Regions from separate parts of the Streptomyces sp. NPDC050732 genome, predicted to be linked through region 3. Evidence: riboswitches for the same ligand, from Rfam matches in the RefSeq annotation. Region 3 holds a riboswitch; each other region holds the start of a gene.

Region 1 (4,214 bases), on a different contig from region 3:
GCGCCCCGACGCCGCCGTCGTCTCCGTACGCGCGCCGTCACCGGAGCAGGCCGTCCGGTGGGCCGCCGACTGCCGGGCGGAGGGTCTCGCCGTGGGCTGCTTCCGGCCGCCGTCGGTGCCGGACGGCATCTCACGGCTGCGGCTGACCGCCCGCGCCGATCTCACCGACGCACAGCTCGCCGGTGCGGTACGGGTGATCAGCCGCAACGCACCCCGATGAAGCGTGCCGGGCCCGCGCGGGGCCGGGGCCGCTTACCGGAGGCAGTTGATGAACGACTCCCAGGGGCCGGGGGAGAAGAGCAGGGCTGGCCCTGCGATGTTCTTGGAATCACGCACGGCACGCAGGCCGGTCAGCGGTTCCGAGTCGAGAGTGGCCGTCTCGACACAGTTGTTCATTCCGTTGCTGTAGCTGCTGCGCTGCCACCGCGCACCTTGAATTCTCGTGCTGGAAGGTACGTACCGAGGCATTGCGGTCATTGTGCCTCCTTACGCGCCGTCGCATAGCCCGGCGATGAAATCCGTTGAGTCCTCGGGTGAGAGCGCTTGTACCTGAAGGGAGTTGAAGGCCTCCGTGTACGCCTGGAGGTCTTCTTTCCGTTCGAGGTAGAGGCTACTCGTCAAATGGTCGAGAACAACCACATCCAGATCAGCAATGTCCGGAAATGAAAAAATAACGAAAGGACCGATCAGGCCCACATGCTCACCTGCGGCGAACGGCAACACCTGAAGCCGAACGTGAGGCATGTGAGACGCCTCCCTCAACCGGATCAACTGCCCCGCGAAGACACCCGCCCCGCCCACCGGCCGCCGCAGCACCGCCTCATCCATGACCACGCTCAACCGCAGCGGCGGATCCGAGCGCAGCACGTCCTGCCGGGCGAGGCGGACCTCCACCAACGCCTCGACCTGCTCCTCCGGCAGCTCGCCGAGCGCGGCCCGGGTCACCGCGCGTGCGTACTCGGAGGTCTGCAGCAGACCGGGGACCACGGAGGTCTCCAGCGTGCGCACCCAGCTCGCCTGCGACTCCAGGCTGATGAAATCGCGGTAGGTGGCGGGCAGCAGATCGCGATAGGCCTTCCACCAGTGATGACGTCCCGCGCCCGGGTCGTCGGCGCCGGCGAACGCGATGAGCAGCTCGCTGCGCTGCGGATCCTTGACCTGATATGCCTCCATCAGCAGCCGCACGTCGGCGGCCTTCACGCCACTGCGGCCCGTCTCGATCCGGCTCACCTTGGACTGGTGCCAGCCGACCTTGGCGGCGGCCTCGCTGCTGGTGAGTCCCGCGTGACCGCGCAGGGCACGCAGGGCGGCGCCGAGCTGACGACGGCGCACCGCCGGGCCGTACTGCATGCCCGTCTCCTTTCGGACGGAGCCGTCGGATCTCCCGGCGGCAGGGCAGGGCAGTAGGCGAGATTAGAGGAAGTACCGCTCTCCCGCCCAAATACGGTCTGCCGTAGCAGAGTTCACCGCTTCGAGCGACAGATATATGCACATCTCGGTGGATCGCCACCCGTGACCGGCCAAGGAGTGGCAGGCTGGCGCGAAGCACCAGTCCGGGACTGTCAGCGAGTCATCCGCCGCGAGCCGGAGACCGGTCCCGGTGGGAAAGGGACAACGTCGCCATGGCAGACCACCAGGAAGCCTCCGTCACCCTGCCGAGCGATCCTGTCTCGGTCCCCGCCGCCCGGAAATTCGTATCCCGCGCGCTCGCGGAATGGGGCCTGCCAGGTGACGCGGAGGTGGCCGACACGATCAGGCTGATCGTCTCTGAACTCGCCACCAACGCCGTGCAGCACACGCTCGGCCAGTCGCCCACCTTCACCGTGGACCTCGAACTGGACCGCGACGAACAGTTGCGCATCGGTGTCACCGACAGCCACCCCCGCTACCCCAAGCGGCTCCCCGCGGCCGTCCAGCAGGACAACGGCCGCGGCATGGTCATCATCCGCTGGCTGGCGGCCGAGTGCGGCGGCAGGCTCTCGGTCAGCCCCACCGACGAGGGCGGCAAGACCGTGTGGATCGCGCTGCCCTGGCAGGCACCTGTCCAGCGCGGCTCGCGTGACGACGCCCGCTGACGGGCTCGGCCGCCGTCCACGGACGCCGCGCTGGACGGTGCGGTCAGCGCACCCTGCCGTACCAGACGCTGTTGGACCAGATCTTCTCCAGGCGCACCACGGTCCCCCTCTTGGGGGCGTGCCAGATGCGGTTGTTACCCGCGTAGATCCCGACGTGGTAGACGTTCCGACCGGAGTGGAAGAACACCAGATCACCACGGGTCCGCTGGGACCTGGAGATGTGCTTGGTCTTGTTGTACTGCGCGGCGGCCGTGCGAGGCAGCTTCTTGCCCGTCTTCTTGAACGAGTAGAGCGTCAGCCCCGAGCAGTCGAACCGGTTGGGTCCCGCTGCCCCGTAGCCGTACGGGGAGCCCTTCTTGGACGCCGCGATCTTGAGCGCCTTCGTTCCGTGTGTCGCTGCCTCGGCCTCCGACGTGAGCCCGGGGGCCATGACGGTGCCGCCTACCACGGCGAGCGTGAGGGCCGATGCGGCCCCTGTCCTGCTGAGCAGCGACGGAACATGATTCAGCGCGGTCATGCGCAACCCTTCGTCAGCCGCCTGTGAAGGATGACCTGTCGGGTTCGGGCAGGCGAAGATGCCCGGCCGCGTCGTGCTCTGCGGCTTCACCCCAAGGGCGTCGTCCGGACTTCCCGGACGGGCCCGTCGTACCTGGGTCCTCCACTCCTGCCGTTGCACCGATGTCGACCGGTCATCCGGGTGGCGGCAGGACTCGGCGTCCGCCCGGACCGCCCCGCCGCTGTGGCGGGGGCTTGTCGTCGGAAGGGATCTTGACCCGAAACAGGTCCGAAAACCGAGTCGAAACGGTGTTTTGTGAGGCTCCTCACGACTGACCTGTTCAGGTGGACACTGCCGAATTCGACGTTCCGCCGCACTCTCTGACGACCGCTCGACCAGCAGCGGAATGCCCGATTCCGCCCATGCTGTACTCGCTGGACGCAACTTCGGACCGCGCGGATGACGACGCCCGGGTACGCCGTCCGGGGTAGCCCGACTGGTCCGTTTCGAAGTCGCCCCGGACGGTTCCGATGTCGGGAGCGTGGCGGCCGACGGGGCTTCAGGAGCCTTGCGGAGGCGGCACGGTGAGTCGCCCCGCCCGCCGCTCGCCGTCGAGGACGCGCAGCGCCCGGGCCAGCGTGGGCGCGTGCACCTCAGTCTCGCCCCGCTGGTGCATGAGGGCGAGCGCGTCCCGCAGCGCGGTCGCCCGGCCGACCAGGGCCTGGGCGGCGCGCAGGCCGCCGTAGGTGTGCTCGGCGCGCGCCGGATTGATGCGGCCGAGCAGGTCGACGACTTCGAGATACCGGTCGATCAACTCTGCCTCGGCGTGCGTGAGGGCGGGCAAAGGGGGCAGTTCGGGCGGCAGCACCGGCGGCTCACCTCGGGTCGCGCGCGGCGAGCGAGGCCTTGCGGCTCGGGATGATCCGGTCCACGAGCCCGTACTCCAGGGCCGCCGGGGCGTCGAAGATCTTGTCCCGCTCGATGTCCGCGGTGATCTGCTCCGGGCTCTGCCCGGTGTGCCGTGCGAGCAGCTCTTCCAACTGCCGCCTTGTGCGCAGGAGTTCATCGGCCTGGATCGCCAGGTCCGTGGCCTGGCCCTGGAGGGGTTCGGAGATGGCCGGCTGGTGGATCAGGACGCGTGCGCCGGGCAGCGCGAACCGCTTGCCGGGCGTGCCGGCGGCGAGCAGCACGGCGGCGCCGGACGCGGCCTGGCCCAGGCAGATCGTCTCCACGTCGCAGCTGACGAACCGCATCGTGTCGTAGATCGCGGTCATCGCGGTGAACGAGCCGCCGGGGGAGTTGATGTACAGCGAGATGTCGCGGTCCGGTGCCTGGTACTCCAGGTGCATGAACTGCGCCATCACGTCGTTCGCCGAGGTGGCGTCGACGGGGGTGCCGAGGAAGACGATCCGCTCTTCGAGCAGCTTGGAGTACGGGTCCATGGTCCGCGCCCCCGTACTGGTGCGTTCGGTGAACTCGGGCAGGACGTGGCGGGCAGACGGACGGGCGGACGGCTGATTCATGGCTCGCCTCTCTTCTTCCGGTCGCGGCGTGATGCGATCGGCTCTGTAAAAAATGTACAGGACGTACGTTACGTGAGGGCAGGGAAAGGGCCGGGACGGGGAGAGGGGAGTCGCGGGGCG
Region 2 (4,214 bases), on a different contig from region 3:
CCCGTACGGCCCTCCCCCGTACGGGCAGCCGCAGCCCCACCCGGCGTACGGCTACCCGGCGTACAACCCCTACCGCGACGCCTGACCGCCGGGCGTCAGGCGGACGCGGCGGTCAGCGCCGCGACCTCCGCCTCCGTCAGCTCCAGGTCGCCGACCGCGAGCAGGGCGGGCAGCTGCTCCACCGTGCGCGCGGAGGCGATCGGCGCCGCGACGGTCGGCTGTGCCGCGAGCCAGGCGAGCGCCACGGTCGCGACCTGGGCGCCCCGCGCCCCGGCGATCTCGTCGAGCGCGGCGAGGACACGGTCGCCCCGCTCGCTCCCCACGTACTCCTCGACCCGGCCGCTCCGCGCGCTCTCCACCTTGGCGCCCTTGCGGTACTTGCCGGTGAGGAAGCCGGACGCGAGCGCGTAGTACGGGACGGCCGCGAGGCCGGAGCGGGAGGCGACCTCCTGGAGCGGGCCCTCGTAGGTGTCGCGGGAGACGAGGTTGTAGTGCGGCTGGAGCGCGACATACCGCGCGAGGCCCTCGCGGTCGGAGAAGTCGAGGGACTCCTGGAGCCGCTCGGGGGTGATGTTGGAGGCCGCGATCGCCCGCACCTTGCCGTCCCGCACCAGCCCGTCGAGCGTTCCGATGATCTCCTCGACGGGGACCGACGGGTCGTCGTAGTGGGTGTAGTAGAGGTCGATGTAATCGGTGCCGAGGCGGCGCAGCGAGGCGTCGACCGCGCCCTTGACGGTGGTCGCGGAGAGGCCCTTGTACTCGGGGTGGGCGCCGGCCTTCGTGGCGATGACGACGTCGGAGCGGTTGCCGCGCTCGGCCAGCCACTCGCCGATGAGGTTCTCGGACTCGCCGCCCCGGTTGCCCTCCACCCAGGCCGAGTAGACGTCGGCGGTGTCGATGAAGTTGCCGCCGGCCGCGGTGTAGGCGTCGAGGACGTCGAAGGACGCCGTCCGGTCGGCGGTCCAGCCGAAGACGTTGCCGCCGAGGGAGAGCGGGAACACTTCGAGGTCGGAAGAGCCAAGCTGGCGAAGAGAAGTCATACGTCCCTCAACACCGCCACCGGAAACCGAATTCCGTTCACCGGGCCGGCAGCGGGGTCACGTCAGGGGTTCAGGCCCTTGCTCCGCAGCCAGCCGAGCGGGTCGATCCCGGAGCCGCCGGGCGTGTGGACCTCCAGGTGGAGGTGCGGACCGGTGACGTTGCCCGTCGCGCCGACGCGGCCGATGACGTCGCCCGTGTTGACCTTCTGGCCCGCGCTGACGTTGAGCGAGGACTGGTGGCAGTACCAGACCTCCGTGCCGTCCTCCAGTTCGAGCACGGTGCGGTAGCCGTACGCGCCCGCCCAGCCGGCCTCCTTGACGGTGCCGGTGTGCACGGCCTTGAGGGGGGTACCCGTGGGAGCGGCGAAGTCCAGACCCGTGTGGTGCCCGGAGGACCACATGGAACCGGCGTCACCGAAGTGCGACGTGAGGGTGTACGAGGAGGTGGGGATGGCGTAGCTCTTGGCGAGCTTGGCCAGGCGCTCGGCCTCGGCCTTCGCCTTCCGGGCCTCCTCTTCCTTCTTCTTCTTGGCCGCGGCCTCGGCGTCCGCCGCCTTCTCGGCCGCCTTCTGCTGGTCGGCCGCCTCTTCGGCGGCCTTCTTGACCGCGGCCTCCTCGGCCGCCGTCCGCACGGCGGTGTCCGCCTGCTCCTGCTGGTTCTCGGCCTGCTGCATGATGCGGGCGCGCAGCGCCTCGCCCGCGTCGGTGGTGCCCTGCTGGGCGTCGGCGGTGCTGACACCGGCGGCGGTGAGCGGGGCGGCGGCCACGGCCGTGGTCGTCTCCGGCGTGTCGTCGGACATCAGGGACCCGACGCCCGGCAGGGACTCGGCGGCCGGCAGCGAGTCCGCGACGGCGCCCACGCCCGGCAGGTCGGGCAGGGATATGGAGACCGGCGGCTTGCCGTCCTGCGCGGTGGCGATGCCGCCCGCGCCGACAGCGGCGATGACGCCCACGCCGAGCACGGTGGAGCTGCGGGCGAGCCCGCCGCCGCTCTTCTTGTGCACGCGGTGCCTGCCGCGGACGGGACGGATGGACTCCTCGGTGGGGTTCCACTCCTCGAAGGATTCGAGGGGGCCCTCGTCGTACGAGCCGAAGTCGTCGTCATTCGGCACGTACACGGCTCGGGGGGCAGGCCGGTTGGACGCCACTGGGGCGCGCTCCTTTCCTTCCTTCTCGCCTACCGGGTTAGCTGACGGGTTCGGAGCAGGAAGGTCTCCTACGAACACCTGGCACGGAGGCACAGCTGCCCGATTCACCCCAAGTTGGTGGTTCCCCGGCTCCCTTGCGGGATTAGGCGCGTGCGCGCGGAGCCGTCTCTAGTGACGGCTGGGACGACCGCGCTGCGTTATCGAACGTTAATAGACAGGGGGTCCGTATTCCAAGCCGTTCGGGTTGATCGTTAACGCTCATCGGCCGTACGTACCGGGACACGAGGGTGCGGACCGGGTCGAGTTGGCCCCCGATCTTCAAACACCGGAGCTTTACATTTCCTTGATCGTGTGTCAGTTGTTATGCGGAGTGGTGCACTTCAGTCACCGGTGGTGACCTCCGGATCGCCGGTGGCGGGCCGCCGCACCGCGAGCAGCGCCATGTCATCCGTCATGGCGCCCCCCGTGTGCCGCCGCACCTCCCCCGCGAGGGCGGCGAGCAGCGCGTGCGGGCCGCCCCGGCCCGGGAAGATCCGCCCGCCGAGCCGCGCCGCGGGATCGTAGAACTCCCCCGCCGCGTCGCGCGCCTCCGACAGGCCGTCCGTGTAGAAGAGCAGCGTCGCGCCGGGCGGGAACTCCGACTCGTCCGCCCGGTCCGGCCAGACCCCCAGGTCGCCCATGCCGAGCGGCAGCGCGGGCTCGCTCGCCGACATGACGCACAGCCGCCCGTCGCCGCGCAGCAGCAGCGGCGGCGGGTGCCCGCGGTTGATCAGGCGTACGGAACCCTCGCCGTGCCGGATCTCCGCGAGGACGGCGGTGGTGAACCCCTCGAACGCGTCGAGACCGTCGCGCCGGGTCCCCTCGCGCGCCAGCGCCCGCTCCAGGCGCTGCGCCACCGCCTCCAGGGTGGCCTCCTGCTCGGCGGCCTCCCGGAAGGCACCGATGACGACGGCGACCGCCGCGACCGCGCCCATGCCCTTTCCGCGTACGTCGCCGACGATGAGCCGCACGCCGTGCGGGGTGTCCTGCACCGCGTACAGATCGCCCCCGATGAACGCGTCCGCCTGCGCGGCCTCGTACCGTGCCGCGATGTCGAGCCCGCCGATGCGCGGGTCCGGCGCGGGCAGCACGGCGCGCTGGGTGGCCTCGGAGATGGAGCGGGCGATGGCGAGCCGGTCGTTGCCGCGGCGCACGACACGGTTGATCACGATCGCGAGGGCGGCGACGGTCGCCACGGTGACCACTTCGGTGACGACCTCGACATGGCTGCTGACGCCGTTGCCGTAGTGCAGGAAGAGGACGGCGCCGGTGGCCGCCGCGCCGGTCAGGACGGTACTGAGCAGCGAGTAGAAGGGAGCGGCGATCAGCGGGGCGGCCGTGAAGAGCGGGGCGGCGGTGAACTCCGGCGGGGTCGCGGCGTCGTAGCAGACCCCGACGATGAGCAGCAGGAGCGGCAGGACCCGCACGAAGGCACGCTCGGGACCGGTGGCACCCCTGGCCCCCTTGGCCCCCCTGACCCTCCCGTCGTCGGGTCCTCCTCGCTGCCCCACCGCTTGTCTCCCGCCGACTCCGCGCCCATGACCGCGCTCCACCCAGGGTTCCCGCAGCGGGAGGAGGCTGCGACCTGGTGCGGGCCGGGCGGGTGACGTCACACCCGCGCCCGAACGAAACACCCGGGCCCGGAAAACACCCAGGGCCCGGAACCATGTTCTGGTTCCGGGCCCTGGGTCTTCAGTAGCGGGGACAGGATTTGAACCTGCGACCTCTGGGTTATGAGCCCAGCGAGCTACCGAGCTGCTCCACCCCGCGTCGGTAAACCCAACAGTACGCCATCCGGAGGGGTGCGTCGAACCACTTGACTCAGGGTGGGCCGCCGCTTGAGCAGCCCGAAGGGGTGCGGACCCCGGCGGTATGTTCGTGCCTCCACGACCCATCCACGGGAGTGACCAGGCAATGCCAACCATCAGCAAGCTCAGCGAACTGAGCGGCGAGTACGTCCTCGACACCGCCCGCACCCGGCTCGGCT
Region 3 (4,214 bases):
CTCCTCCACCGGCACCGCCTCCGGGCCCGGCGCACCGGGAATCTCGTTTGCGGACCGCATGGCGTTCTGGACCTTCTCCACGGCCTTCTCCGCGGCGGCCGACACGGGGTTCTTCTTCTCGCTCACTGGATTCCGATCGTTCGAGAGGGACCGTGCCACGCACAGCCGTGCGTGACACGCGGCAGGGGCGCTATCGCGAGACGACGGGTACCCCACGACTCCTTGTGGGACACATGTACTGCGCCGTCCGGGCCCCTCTCCCGACCCACCCGGCCGGACCCCGACACCAGTGCCTGCCGCACGGCAGCAGGCAGGCAGGCAGCAGGCAGGCCGGTCCGGCCGGCCTGCCGTCATGCCCGCCGTCCGTGGCCTGCCCTCACCCGGCCACCGGCGAAGCCGCCGGACCGTGACCGGCACCGGCCTGCCGCAGCGCTGCCATGAGCGCTGTCACGCACCGGCAGCCGCGGGCTGCTGCTCCTCGCCCTGCACCGGGCCGGCCGGCTCCTCGCCCTGCGCCGGCGCGGCCTGCTCGGGCACCGGCGCCGAAGCGGCGGTGTAGAAGACCGACGAGCCCTGCTTGCTGCGCTGGACCTGGCTCTTGGCCACCAGCCCTTCGAGGGTGGTGCGCACCACGGTCGTCTTGACGCTGCGCTGCGGGTGGGCCTGGCCCAGGGCCGTGGCGATCTCCGCCGCCGAGCGCGGCTCGCTCTGCGCGGCGAGATGCCCGCGGATCAGCTCGACCAGCGTCGGCTGCGCCGGCTTGGCGGGCCTGGCGGCCTCAGCCTTGCCGGCCCCGCTGCCGGAGCTCTTCCCGGCCCCCTTCCCGGAGCTCTTCGCGGCGGCCTTCCCCTCGCTCTTCCCGGCGGCCGCCTTGGGGGGAGCGGTCTTGCCCGCCCGCGCCCGCTTGCTCGCCGCCGCATCGGAGCCGGTGGACTTCTTCTTCGTACGGGGGGCGGGCACCGCGGCCCGCTCCTCCAGGGCCGCAGGCTCTGCGGGGGCCGGCTCCTCACCGAGCGCCTGCTGGATGCTGACCAGCACCGCGTGGTCGCGCTGATGAGCCGCCAACTGCTCCTGCAGGGAGGCGATTTCCGCACCGAGGCGCTGCTGCTCCTTGGCGTTGCGTTCGAGGTCGGCACGGACTTGAGCGGTGTACTGCGATGTCAGTTCGGTGGCGGAAACATTCTCGGACATGGGGCGCACAACCTTTCCCGGACCTGCGGCCGGAGTTGAAGAGCCTGCTGCACATGTGTGCTTCCCGAGGCCGGGGTTGGGGCCCGGGCCTGCGGGGTGACAGCAATATTCAGTACACAGATGCCCTGACACGGCGATAGTACGGACAACCGGAGCGGCCCATTCTCCTTGACCATGCTGTGAACTGACCCGAGTTTCCACACATCCGATGCCATGGGCGGCGGCTGCACCACGCGATGAGCCCCGGAACGCCAGGCGTTCCGGGGCTCAGTCACCGACCGGGAAAGGGGTGGGGGTGCGGTCTAGTACGGGCCGTTCACATTGTCGATCGAGCCGTAGCGGTCGGCCGCGTAGTTGCAGGCGGCGGTGATGTTGGCGACCGGGTCGTAGCTGTCCGTCGAGGTGCCGGGCACGTGGTAGGCGGAGAAGGTGGGGGCGATGACCTGCAGGAGACCCTTGGAGGGGGTTCCGGCGACCGCGTTGGAGTCCCAGTTGTTGATGGCCATCGGGTTGCCGGAGGACTCCCGCATGATGTTGCGGTGGATGCCCTCGTAGGTGCCGGGGATGCCGTGCTGGGCCATGATGTCGAGCGACTGCCGGATCCAGCCGTCGAGGTTGTTGGCGTAGGACTTCTTCACCGCGGCGGGCTCGGCGGCGGCATTGGTGCGCGCGGAGCGGTCCGCCCGCTCGGGGGCGGCCGGGGCCTGCTCGCCGAGGGTGAGCTTGAGGCCGGGGTGGATCAGCTTCGGGTCGTCACCGAGGACGCCGCGGTTGTCCTGGTACAGCTTCTGCCAGCCGCCGCTCACGGAGTGCTCCCGGGCGATCTCGGCCAGGGAGTCACCCGCGACGACGACATAGGTCTTGGGGGCCGCGGCGGGCTTGGCGGCCGCGGCGGCCGGTGCGGCGGCGGCCGTGGTGGCGCCGAGCACCGGAAGAACGAGCACGGCGCCGCCGGTGCCCGCGGCGGCGATGCCCCGGGCGAGCGGGCTGGACTTGGGGCGGCGGTGCTTACCCTTTGCGGGCATGACGAATTCCTCTCCGTCGCCTGCGGGGTGAGCTGTCGGGTTCGGACGGGAGCTGTCCGGTCGCAGGGCATGCGACTTCACCCCGAGCCGTCCCGTCACCGGGATCGGCGGCTTACCTGGGTCCCCCGCTCCTGCCGTGCGTGAGTCAGTGGGTGTGGGTGGGAGAGTTTCCGGACAGCGGCAGGATTCGGCGTTCCATCCGGATTGACGGTGACGTTAGGCGAGAAAGCCGGTGCGGAACAAGGCCGGAATTCGAATACGGGGAATGCGCGGGGCCCGTCCCGGGTGAGAAGAACCCCGCCTCCTCTTTGATCAAAAACCCAACTCTCTTTGCGCGGAACGAAAACACGCTCAGCGGCCCGCGACGCCGTGGGCCTCCGGGCGTGACACATTTCACTGGCACGTAAGCCGCCAAAGCCCTGATGGGGATATTTTTGGTTAAATGCGGACACGATCAAAGATGGCCATTCGTGCCAGAACGGGCATATCACCATCGGCGCCGACCTGCCGGCCTGGCAGGCCACCCGGGCGTGAGCGGTATCCCCTGCCGCCGCGGGTCCACAGCGGACACCGCGTCAATAACGCTTCTGGTAGGGGGGTATGGGGCCGGGCGCCCGTCACTCGTTCCATGCGGGCGGGCAGAACGGCAAGCCGGTAAAGAAAGTGACGCCTGCCCAGAAAAGAAGGACGGCCGCCGCGACGGGCACCCTGTCCGGGCGGCCCGCGGAATTCCCCTTTTCATTCCGGCGGAAAGCGGCCCAGGGGAGCGGATGTGAAAGGGGAAAATGTTCTGCGGCTGTGTACTGCACGGCCGGGCAAGGCACTTGCCCACCGGCCCGCGTACGGAATGCCGCCCGTCCGGCGGCTGCCGCGCCGCTCGCGGACGCCTCCCGGGGCCTGCGCCGTGGTGTGAGGGCCCTCCCAAGTGGCGTAGGGTGGAGGAACCGACGCGGGGTGGAGCAGCTCGGTAGCTCGCTGGGCTCATAACCCAGAGGTCGCAGGTTCAAATCCTGTCCCCGCTACTGCGACAGCAGGGCCCGGATCCCGTGCGGATCCGGGCCCTGCTGCGTGTTACGGGCGGCGGCCGCGCACAGGTGCCCGGTGGCGCATGTGCAACAGGGGCGTATGCGCGGGCAGTTGGGTGGAACGCGCCGAGCGGGCCGGGCCTGGGGCGTTCCCCGTCCGAAGCAGCGCGTACTGCTGATCAGGGCACCGCACCTGTCCAGGGCGCCGCCCATGTCAGGCTCCTCCCGTGGAGATACTCGAAGTCCTGACCGGCATGGCGATGACGGGCCGGCTGGGCCCGGTGTTCAGCGGCGCCGACTGGAGCGATGTGACCGCGGCTCTGGGCGAGCCGTGGGACATGGGAACCATGAGCCGGAAAAGAACGTGGCCGCGCCTGTTCGCCTACGGAGACCTGGAGCTGAGTGTCTGCCGCTGCCGCACGGTCTCCCTCATCTGTGTGCAGACCTGGCGCGAGGTCATCGAGCTCCCCGCGCCGCTGGCCGGGGGAGCGGACACCTTCCCGGCAGGCATCACGTATGCGGACGTGACCGACGCCCTGGACAGGGCCGGCTGCTCCTGGAAGCCCTACCCGCCGCTGACGTTCGGCACCCAGTGCTCGCTGGTGGCGGGCCCCGCGCAGGCGAACTTCACCTTCGAGACCCCCGGGGGCGAACAGCCCGTACTGAACGTCATGGGCCTGCCCGGCAACGCACATGACTGCCCCGCGCGGCCCGCAGGCCACCACCACCCCTGACTCCGGAGCTCAGCCCCACCGTCGCACAACCATTCGCCCATCCCGCCGGTCAAACGCGCGACACACACAGCAAGATCCGATGGGGGAGTCTTGAAGAAGTTCACGGCAGCGCTGACCACGAGCCTTGTGGTCTGCACTGCCACACTGGTCGCCGCACCCGCGGCGCACGCAGGGGACGGCGATTCGCGCAGCCGCACGGAAACCCTGCAGGAGGGCGGCAGGATCTACGCCCTCTACGA
Region 4 (4,214 bases), on a different contig from region 3:
CGGCTCGGGACGGTCGCAGGACGCGCCGACGAACTCTGCCGGTACGCCGTCCTGTTCGGTGACCCGCAGCTCGCCCTCACCGCCGTCCAGCGCGTCCTCGACGTCACGGCGGAAGAGGTCAAGGAGGTCGCCGCGGCCCGCCTGCGCCCCGACAACCGCGCGGTGCTCGTGTACGAACCCGTGACTGCCGCCGGCGAGGGCGCAGAGGCCGCTGAGGAAGAAGAGGAGGCGGCGAAGTGACCGAGGCCGCGACGATGCAGTTCCACCCCCAGCCCCAGGCGGGCCCCGCCAGGCCCTGGGCCTTCCCGGCGCCCGAGCGCGGCACGCTGCCCAACGGCCTCACCGTGCTGCGCTGCGACCGCCCCGGTCAGCAGGTCGTCGCCGTCGAGATCAACCTCGAAGCGCCCCTGGAGGCCGAGCCCGAGGGCCTCGACGGCGTCGCCACGATCATGGCGAGGGCCTTCAATGAAGGCACCGACAAGCACTCCGCCGAGGAGTTCGCCGCCGAGCTCGACCGCTGCGGCGCCACCATGGACGCGCACGCCGACCACCCCGGCGTACGCGTCTCCCTCGAAGTCCCGGTCTCCCGGCTCCCCAAGGCGCTCGGCCTGCTCGCCGACGCCCTGCGGGCCCCCGCCTTCGCGGACAGCGAGATCGAGCGGCTCGTCCGCAACCGCCTGGACGAGATCCCGCACGAGGCCGCCAATCCGGCGCGCCGCGCGGCCAAGGAGCTCTCCAAGGAGCTCTTCCCCGCGACCTCGCGCATGTCGCGTCCGCGCCAGGGCACCGAGGAGACGGTCGCGGCCATCGACTCGGCGGCGGTGCGCGCCTTCTACGAGAAGCACGTCCGCCCCGCCACGGCCACCCTCGTCGTGGTCGGCGACCTGGCAGGGACCGACCTGGACGCCGTCCTCGCGGACACCGTCGGCGCCTGGACGGGCTCCCCGGGCGAGCCGCGCCCGGTGCCGCCGGTGACCGCAGACGACCGCGGCCGCGTCGTCATCGTGGACCGCCCCGGAGCGGTCCAGACGCAGCTGCTGATCGGCCGCATCGGAGCCGACCGGCACGACCGCGTCTGGCCGGCCCAGGTTCTCGGTACGTACTGCCTGGGCGGCACCCTCACCTCGCGTCTCGACCGTGTCCTGCGCGAGGAGAAGGGATACACCTACGGCGTACGGGCGTTCAGTCAGGTCCTGCGTTCGGCGCCGGACGGCTCGGGCGCCGCGATGCTCGCCATCAGCGGCTCCGTGGACACCCCGAACACGGGACCGGCGCTGGACGACCTGTGGAAGGTCCTGCGCGTCCTCGCCGCCGAGGGCCTGACGGACGCCGAGCGTGACGTGGCCGTGCAGAACCTGGTGGGCGTCGCCCCCCTCAAGTACGAGATGGCGGCCTCCGTGGCGGCCACCCTCGCCGACCAGGTCGAGCAGAACCTGCCGGACGACTTCCAGGCGCAGCTGTACCGGCAGCTGGCCGCCACCGGCACCGTGGAGGCCACCGCCGCCGTCGTGAACGCCTTCCCGGCGGACCGTCTGGTGACGATCCTGGTCGGGGACGCCGCGCAGATCGAGGAGCCCGTCAGAGCGCTCGGCATCGGCGAAGTGAGTGTGGTCACCGGCTGAGCGACAGACCAGGCTGAGTTACAGGCCAGGCTGAGTGACAGTCAGGACATATCGGGACCCTGGTGACCGCTTCGGGCGCCGGGGTCCTCATATGTCCGAATTCGTATGGTGGTTGCCTGTCTGCCGTGTGGCGTGCGCTACAAAAGACGACTTCTGTTTGTCGATTGAAGGCGGCCCGTTTAGCGTCGACCCGGCTGTTCGTCGCGCAGTACGCCGCACCCGCGGCACCGGACAGTCATCGCCGAGTCCCCGTACGGCGCGAGCCAGGGGAGCCGGGGACCCACATGTCCCCTGGGGTGAATCGGGCACCTTGCCGTGAGGTGAGGGATCCGTAGGAGACCTTCCTGCTCCGAACCCGTCAGCTAACCCGGTAGGCGAGAAGGAAGGAAAGGATCACCCGCCACATGGCGTTCACCCGTGCCACCGGGAAGCACCGTCGTCCGAGCCGCCTCACGCGTACCACCGCGAACGTCGCCGGCGTCGCCGCGCTCACCACCACCGGTGTCATCGGCGGCCTCGCGGCCCCGGCGCTCGCCGCCCCCGACGAAGCGGCCATGGAGCACACCGGCCTGACCCAGGCGATATCCGTGGGCGACTCCCTCGCCGCGAGCATCGACGCGCAGGCCGCGGCGCAGCAGCAGGCCGCCGACGACGCCGCTGCCGCCAAGAAGGCCGAAGAGGCCGCCAAGAAGAAGGCCGCCGAGGAGAAGCGCAAGGCGGAGGCCGAGGCCAAGGCGAAGGCCAAGAAGGAACGCGAGGCCAAGGAGCGCGCCGCCCGCGAGGCCGAGCGCAAGCGCCTGAACGCCTACGTCTCCCCGATCAGCGGCTCGTACGTCTCCACGGGCTACCAGACCGGTGGCGCCATGTGGTCCTCCGGCAGCCACACCGGTGTCGACTTCCACGCGGCGTCCGGCACCCCGGTCCACGCGGTCGGCTCCGGCACCGTCGTCGAGGCCGGCTGGGGCGGCGCCTACGGCAACAACGTGGTCATCAAGATGAACGACGGCACGTACACCCAGTACGGCCACATGTCGTCCCTCGGCGTCACCGTGGGCCAGACGGTCACCCCCGGCCAGCAGATCGGCCTCTCCGGCTCCACCGGCAACTCCAGCGGCCCGCACCTCCACTTCGAGGCCCGCACCGGCGCGGAGTACGGCTCGGACATCGACCCGGTCGCGTACCTCCGCTCGCACGGCGTCAACGTCTGACGGACGGCGGACCCCCGCACAGTTCCGAAAGCCCCGGCTCGCCCAGAGCCGGGGCTTTCGCGTTGCCCTCGTTCGTTCCGCCCTTGGCCAAAAGATATCCATGGATTCCGGCCCGCCGTCGGAAATGCCGACGCTCTGCAATAGAGTCACTGAATGAGCGTCGGTCGACCGCGTTTCGCGGGGATTAAGGCGGAGGTCCGATCATGAGCGTTCCCGCGCACTCGGTATGCACGGCCATTCGGGACGACATTGTCGCCGGTGTCCACGAAAGGGGCGGCCGGCTCACCGAGGAACTCCTCGCCCGTCGCTACGGCGTCTCCCGGGTGCCCGTGCGCGAGGCCCTGCGCACGCTGGAGGCCGAGGGCTTCGTCGTCACCCGCAGGCACGCGGGCGCCTGCGTCGCCGAGCCCACCGAACAGGAGGCCGCCGACCTCCTGGAGGTCAGGACGCTGCTCGAACCGCTCGCCGCGGCGCGCGCCGCGCAGCGCCGCACGGACGCGCACCTGAAGGTGTTGCGCGGACTCGTCAGGCTGGGCCAGGAGCGCTCAAGGGGCGGCCTGGGGGAGGATCTGCGCTCCCTGGGCGGCTGGTTCCACGAGACGCTCGCCCAGGCCTCCGGAAGCCCCGGCCTCAGCGCGCTGCTCACCCAGCTCCGCCACAAGATCGCCTGGATGTACGTCGTGGAGAGCCCGGCGGCGCCCGTCGAGTCCTGGTCGGAGCACGCCGCGATCCTCGACGCGGTCGCCCGCCGGGACCCGGAGCGGGCCAGGGCGCTCACCGCCGCTCACGCCGAACGGGCGACGGCCGCCCACCGATTGCGCCCCGCGCTGCGCGCCGGCCGTGTGAGGGATTCGCAACATGCCGTAAACACAGTGAGCCTCCGGAATTAACGGAGGCTCCGTATACAAGAAGAAAGCTATTTCTTCGAGCGAATGCGCCCGCACACTCGACGCATACGCCCATATACGTCGATGGGGTCACCCGGTAATTCCGGGCGACCCCATCCACGTAATGCGGGAAACGTGTCCTAGACCGTCTCCGGAAGCTCTTCGAGCCCCTCCGAGACCAGCTTCGCCAGGCGGTCGAGAGCGGCGTCGGCACCCTCGGCGTCGGAGGCGAGCACGATCTCCTCGCCGCCCTGGGCGCCCAGGCCGAGCACCGCGAGCATCGAGCCGGCGTTGACCGGGTTGCCGCCGGCCTTGGCGATCGTCACGGGGACGCCGGCGGCCGTGGCCGCACGGACGAAGATGGAGGCGGGTCGGGCGTGAAGGCCCTCGGCCCAGCCGACGTTGACGCGGCGCTCAGCCATGTGTTGCTGCCCTTCCAGGTGTCTCACACTTGTCTAGACCAGTGTCTCATGCCGTCACGGGTGCTCTGCCGGACC

Evidence for each region. A riboswitch is a leader RNA that binds a small molecule or an ion and turns the genes downstream of it on or off. The one in region 3 is predicted to bind cyclic di-AMP.
Region 1: another riboswitch for cyclic di-AMP. It lies ahead of AB0H82_RS04660 (C40 family peptidase); the one in region 3 lies ahead of AB0H82_RS24180 (LysM peptidoglycan-binding domain-containing protein).
Region 2: another riboswitch for cyclic di-AMP. It lies ahead of AB0H82_RS13035 (M23 family metallopeptidase); the one in region 3 lies ahead of AB0H82_RS24180 (LysM peptidoglycan-binding domain-containing protein).
Region 4: another riboswitch for cyclic di-AMP. It lies ahead of AB0H82_RS15350 (M23 family metallopeptidase); the one in region 3 lies ahead of AB0H82_RS24180 (LysM peptidoglycan-binding domain-containing protein).

Annotation. Positions count from the first base shown of each region.
Region 1 is NZ_JBFAHP010000003.1:267,306-271,519, forward strand. Features, by position in the region: gene AB0H82_RS04640 (8-amino-7-oxononanoate synthase) at 1-220, shown strand, start outside; gene AB0H82_RS04645 (DUF397 domain-containing protein) at 253-477, opposite strand; gene AB0H82_RS04650 (helix-turn-helix transcriptional regulator) at 487-1,350, opposite strand; gene AB0H82_RS04655 (ATP-binding protein) at 1,623-2,075, shown strand; gene AB0H82_RS04660 (C40 family peptidase) at 2,119-2,592, opposite strand; cyclic di-AMP (ydaO/yuaA leader) riboswitch at 2,596-2,772, opposite strand; gene AB0H82_RS04665 (hypothetical protein) at 3,131-3,439, opposite strand; gene AB0H82_RS04670 (ATP-dependent Clp protease proteolytic subunit) at 3,447-4,094, opposite strand.
Region 2 is NZ_JBFAHP010000012.1:9,833-14,046, forward strand. Features, by position in the region: gene AB0H82_RS13025 (PrsW family intramembrane metalloprotease) at 1-85, shown strand, start outside; gene AB0H82_RS13030 (aldo/keto reductase) at 96-1,040, opposite strand; gene AB0H82_RS13035 (M23 family metallopeptidase) at 1,103-2,152, opposite strand; cyclic di-AMP (ydaO/yuaA leader) riboswitch at 2,200-2,347, opposite strand; gene AB0H82_RS13040 (PP2C family protein-serine/threonine phosphatase) at 2,569-3,654, opposite strand; tRNA gene AB0H82_RS13045 (tRNA-Met) at 3,924-3,997, opposite strand; gene AB0H82_RS13050 (YceI family protein) at 4,142-4,214, shown strand, end outside.
Region 3 is NZ_JBFAHP010000027.1:83,092-87,305, reverse strand. Features, by position in the region: gene AB0H82_RS24190 (catalase) at 1-126, opposite strand, end outside; gene AB0H82_RS24185 (hypothetical protein) at 448-1,191, opposite strand; gene AB0H82_RS24180 (LysM peptidoglycan-binding domain-containing protein) at 1,494-2,216, opposite strand; cyclic di-AMP (ydaO/yuaA leader) riboswitch at 2,221-2,377, opposite strand; tRNA gene AB0H82_RS24175 (tRNA-Met) at 3,165-3,238, shown strand; gene AB0H82_RS24170 (hypothetical protein) at 3,469-3,975, shown strand; gene AB0H82_RS24165 (hypothetical protein) at 4,066-4,214, shown strand, end outside.
Region 4 is NZ_JBFAHP010000014.1:152,394-156,607, forward strand. Features, by position in the region: gene AB0H82_RS15340 (pitrilysin family protein) at 1-240, shown strand, start outside; gene AB0H82_RS15345 (pitrilysin family protein) at 237-1,622, shown strand; cyclic di-AMP (ydaO/yuaA leader) riboswitch at 1,852-2,014, shown strand; gene AB0H82_RS15350 (M23 family metallopeptidase) at 2,027-2,830, shown strand; gene AB0H82_RS15355 (GntR family transcriptional regulator) at 3,034-3,720, shown strand; gene AB0H82_RS15360 (HPr family phosphocarrier protein) at 3,858-4,139, opposite strand.